2 regions of the Nonomuraea sp. NPDC049625 genome follow, and region 1 is predicted to be linked to the other one. Evidence: riboswitches for the same ligand, from Rfam matches in the RefSeq annotation. Region 1 holds a riboswitch; the other holds the start of a gene.
What was found. Region 1 has a riboswitch for cobalamin ahead of AB0J87_RS13830 (ribonucleoside-diphosphate reductase subunit alpha). Riboswitches for the same ligand answer to the same signal wherever they lie in the genome.

Region 1 (2,194 bases):
CGACCACCTGCTGTTCGGCCTGATCGCCAGGGGGCTCGGCGCCGACACCCGCCAGCTCGAGTACACCGGCTACCCCAGCAGCCAGGAGGCCGTCACCGCGCTGCTGTCCGGCAAGGCCGCGGCGGCCGCGGGCCCGCTGGCCGACTGGCGCGCGAGCATCAAGGCCGGCCAGGTCAAGGCGCTCGCGGTGTCCTCGGCCAGGCAGGTGCCCGGCCTCGACGCGCCGACGCTGCTGGAGTCCGGCGTACGGGTCGACTTCGTGGACTGGGCGGCGGCCTTCGGGCCCGAGCGCATGACGGATGAGAGCCGCGAATCGGCCATCCGCATGTGCGAGGACGTGACCGGATCGGCCGACTGGGAGGCGGCCTGCCGGTCCGCGGGCTGGATCTCGATCCCGCTCAGCGGCGCCGACTTCAAGCAGTGGCTGGGCTCCGAGGTCGAGCGCACCCGCGCCGTCCTGCGGGATCTCGGTCTGCTCGGCACCACCAAGGCCACAACATGCTGGGGTAGTTGCGGGAACGGCCACTAGATGTAGGATCCTGCTCGTCGCTGGTTCGCCTCTCCGGAGGCGGAGCAAAAGGGAACCCGGTGTGATTCCGGGGCTGCCCCGCAGCGGTGAGCGGGAACGACCGCCGTCAGGTGCACTGGAGCGATCTGGGAAGCGACGGCCATTAGGAGCGATGCGCGCGCCCGCGAGCCCGAAGACCTGCCAGCGGTGTGCCCGGGCCGCCCGCCCGGCACGAAGTGACCATGGCCTCGCGGGAGGGCCGGGGAGCGAAACGGCCGGGGGATGATCCGTGCCGCCGTGCTCTCGCGCGCCCTCACGGGGGACGAGCTCGCGAGGAGAGAGCACGTGACGCAGATCATCGAGGTCGATCGCCGCCTGGCCATCGAGGAGGCCGCCGCCCGGGTCATCACCGACCCGGCCAACTCCCGGGTCGCCGCCCGGCTCCTGGCCGAGGAGATCGCCGACGAGGCCGCCGCGCACGGGGTGCGGACGTTCTCCGAGTCCATCGCCGCCACCCACGCGGCCGGGCTGATCCAGGACGGGCTGGCGGAGTTCGTCGCCGCGCACGCCGCCGAGCTGGACGCGCTGGTCTCCGTGGCGGCGGACGACCGGTTCGAGTATTTCGGGTTGCGCACCGTCTATGACCGCTACCTGCTGCGCCACCCCGAGACGCGGGCGGTGCTGGAGCGCCCGCAGCACTTCTTCCTCCGCGTGGCCTGCGGGCTGTCGGAGTCGGTGGCGGAGGCCGCCGAGCTCTACGCGCTCATGTCCACGCTGTCGTACCTGCCCAGCTCGCCCACGCTGTTCAACTCGGGCGCGCGCCGCCCGCAGCTGTCGTCGTGCTTCCTGCTCGACTCGCCGCGCGACGAGCTGGAGGCGATCTACGACCGGTACGGGCAGGTGGCGCGGCTGTCGAAGTACGCCGGAGGCATCGGCATCGCCTGGACCCGGGTGCGCTCGCGCGGCTCCCTGATCCGGGGCACCAACGGCCACTCCAACGGCATCGTCCCGTGGCTGCGCACGCTCGACTCGTCCGTCGCGGCCGTCAACCAGGGCGGGCGGCGCAAGGGCGCGGCCTGCGTCTACCTGGAGACCTGGCACGCCGACATCGAGGAGTTCCTGGAGCTGCGCGACAACACCGGCGAGGACGCCCGCCGCACCCACAACCTGAACCTGGCGAACTGGGTGCCCGACGAGTTCATGCGCCGGGTGGAGGCGGACGAGGTCTGGTCGCTGTTCGACCCGAAGGAGGTGCCCGACCTCACCGACCTGTACGGTGACGCGTTCACGCGGGCGTACCGCGCGTACGAGGCCGCCGGGCGACATGTCCGGCAGATCCCGGCCAGGACCCTGTACGGCCGGATGATGCGCACGCTCGCCCAGACCGGGAACGGCTGGATGACCTTCAAGGACGCCGCCAACCGCACCTCCAACCAGACCGGCCGCCCCGGGAACGTCATCCACCTGTCGAACCTGTGCACCGAGATCCTGGAGGTCACCAGCGACGCCGAGACCGCGGTCTGCAACCTCGGCTCGATCAACCTGGCCGCCCACCTCCTGGCCGGTGACCTGGCCGGTGACCTGGACTGGGACCGGCTGCGCGGCACCGTGCGAACGGCCGTGCGCTTCCTGGACCGGACCATCGACCTGGGCTTCTACCCGACGCCCGAGGCCGAGGCGGCGAAC
Region 2 (2,194 bases), on a different contig from region 1:
AGGTCACCGTGCCGCCCACCAGCCGGGCCCGCTCACGCATCCCCCGCAGCCCCGACCCGTCCCCGCCGCGCCCCGACCCGTCCCCGCCGCGCGCCGGTCGGGCGCCGGGGCCGTGGTCGCGCACCCGCACGACGATCTCCCCGCCGACCTGCCGGAGGTCCACCGAGCAGGCCGCGCCCGCCGCGTACCGCACCACGTTGCCCAGCGACTCCTGGACGATCCGGTACGCCACCGCCCCGGCCACGTCATCGACCGGGCCGTTCACCTCGATCCTCGCCTCGACGCCCACGCCCGCCGCGCGGGTCGCCGCCACGAGTCCGTCCAGCCGCGCGATCCCCGCGACACCCTCCGGCGCGCCGGGCTCGGACCGCAGCCCGCGTACGAGTGCCTGCATCTCCTCCAGCGCCCTCCTCGCGTGCGACTCGACGCCGGCCAGCGTGTCGCGTAACTCCTGCTCGCTCGCGTCGGCCAGGCTCCGGGTCACCCCCGCCTCCGCGCTGATCACGCCGAGCGCGTGGCCGACGACGTCGTGCACGTCACGCGCCACCGCCAGTTGCACCCGGGCCCGCTCCGCCTCCCGGGCGGCCGCGATCTGCCTGCCGGCCGCCGTGCCGAGCAGCCAGGACACGCTCAACGCGGCCACGGCCAGCGTCAGCCGCTGCCCGGCGCCGCTCGCGTCCTCGCCCGGGACCGCCGCCACCGCCGCCAGCGCCGTGAGGAGGCCGGCGAGGACGAGGACGATCGTACGGGTGCGGCCGGCGCGCGCGACCGCGAGCGGATACAGGCACCACGCCGCGGCCAGCATCGGGTCCTGGCACACCCCCAGGACGCTCCCGGCGATGGTCGCGCCCGCGGCGAGCAGCGGCGACACGGTCGGCAGTCGCCGTCGCAGGGCCATCACCGCGCCTGTGACGCAGGCCAGCACCAGCCCGGCCACCAGCCGTGACCGGTCCGCGGAGGCGAACGTCGGCGGCAACCAGAACATCCCGACCACGATCGCCGCGGCCGGCCCATCCAGGAACCGCCTCATCCCCCGTACCCTACGCGGCGCTCGCGTCATTGACTCGAACGGGAGTAAGGGATACATTCCGGTAGATTTCACGGTTGTCCAAGGGAAATCCGGTGAGATGCCGGTGCGGACGCGCCACTGTATCCGGGACGTAGATCCCGGGAGCCAGGTCGCTTGGACTTCCGTGACCTCGTTGGTCGGGACGCGTCATCCCTGAGGAGGCATGTATGAGTGGTCTGTCCACTCCTTCGGCAATCCCCTTCCCCCGTCTGCGGCTGTGGCTGCTCGCCGTTCCGGTGCTGCTGCTGGTCGCCTACCTGGTGCTGATGGACAACGGGGCCATCTCGCAAACCGGTGCCTACCTGCACGAACTCATGCACGACGGACGCCACCTGCTCGGCGTTCCCTGCCACTAGGCACGCGCATGGTACGCACCCTGCTGGTCAGGGGCCTGCTTCTGGGCCTGCTGGCCGGATTGATCGCGGGCGGCTTCGCCTTCGCCTTCGGGGAACCGGGGGTGGACAGCGCCATCGCGCTGGAGGAGGCCCATGCCGCCCAGGAAGCGCCCGGCCATGACCACGGCGAGGAGGCACTCGTCGGCAGGCCGGGACAGAAGGCCGGGCTCTTCCTGGCCACGGGCCTGTACGGGCTGGCCGTAGGAGGGATCTTCGCCCTCGTGTACGCGGGCCTGCGCGGACGGGTCGGCCCCCGGTCGGACGGCGGGCTGGCCCTCGCCGCCGCCGGGACGGCGTTCGTGGCGGTGATCCTTGTGCCGTTCGTGAAGTATCCGGCCAACCCACCGGCCGTGGGCGACCCGGAGACGATCAACAGCCGCACCCTGCTCTACGTGGTCACGATTCTCGTCGGGCTGGCCGCGACGGCGATCGCGGTGGCCACGGCGCGCCGGGTCACCGCCGGGCCGTGGGCGCGGTGGGGCGCGGCGGTGGCGGCGTTCCTGGTTCCGGTGATCGCGGCGTGGACCCTGCTGCCGACCGTGAACGAGGTGCCCGACGGTTTCCCCGCCACGCTGTTGTGGCAGTTCAGGCTCGCGTCGCTGGGGACGCAGCTCGTCTTCTGGGCGGCCTTCGGCGTGCTGTTCGGGTGGGCCTGCGACCGGGCGTCCCGCCGCCCGGTGACCGCCGCGTCGCCGGGCTGAGCGGGGTGCTGTTCGTACGGCACGCGAGC

Region 2: it holds a riboswitch for cobalamin, as region 1 does, so the genes downstream of both, AB0J87_RS32760 (CbtB-domain containing protein) here and AB0J87_RS13830 (ribonucleoside-diphosphate reductase subunit alpha) in region 1, are expected to answer to the same signal.

The regions. Positions count from the first base shown of each region.
Region 1 covers NZ_JBFAOQ010000003.1:63,097-65,290, reverse strand. Annotated here, with positions in the region: gene AB0J87_RS13835 (tripartite tricarboxylate transporter substrate-binding protein) at 1-529, shown strand, start outside; cobalamin riboswitch at 534-729, shown strand; gene AB0J87_RS13830 (ribonucleoside-diphosphate reductase subunit alpha) at 854-2,194, shown strand, end outside.
Region 2 covers NZ_JBFAOQ010000008.1:172,590-174,783, reverse strand. Annotated here, with positions in the region: gene AB0J87_RS32765 (ATP-binding protein) at 1-1,030, opposite strand, end outside; cobalamin riboswitch at 1,073-1,202, shown strand; gene AB0J87_RS32760 (CbtB-domain containing protein) at 1,237-1,425, shown strand; gene AB0J87_RS32755 (CbtA family protein) at 1,434-2,165, shown strand; gene AB0J87_RS32750 (histidine phosphatase family protein) at 2,111-2,194, shown strand, end outside.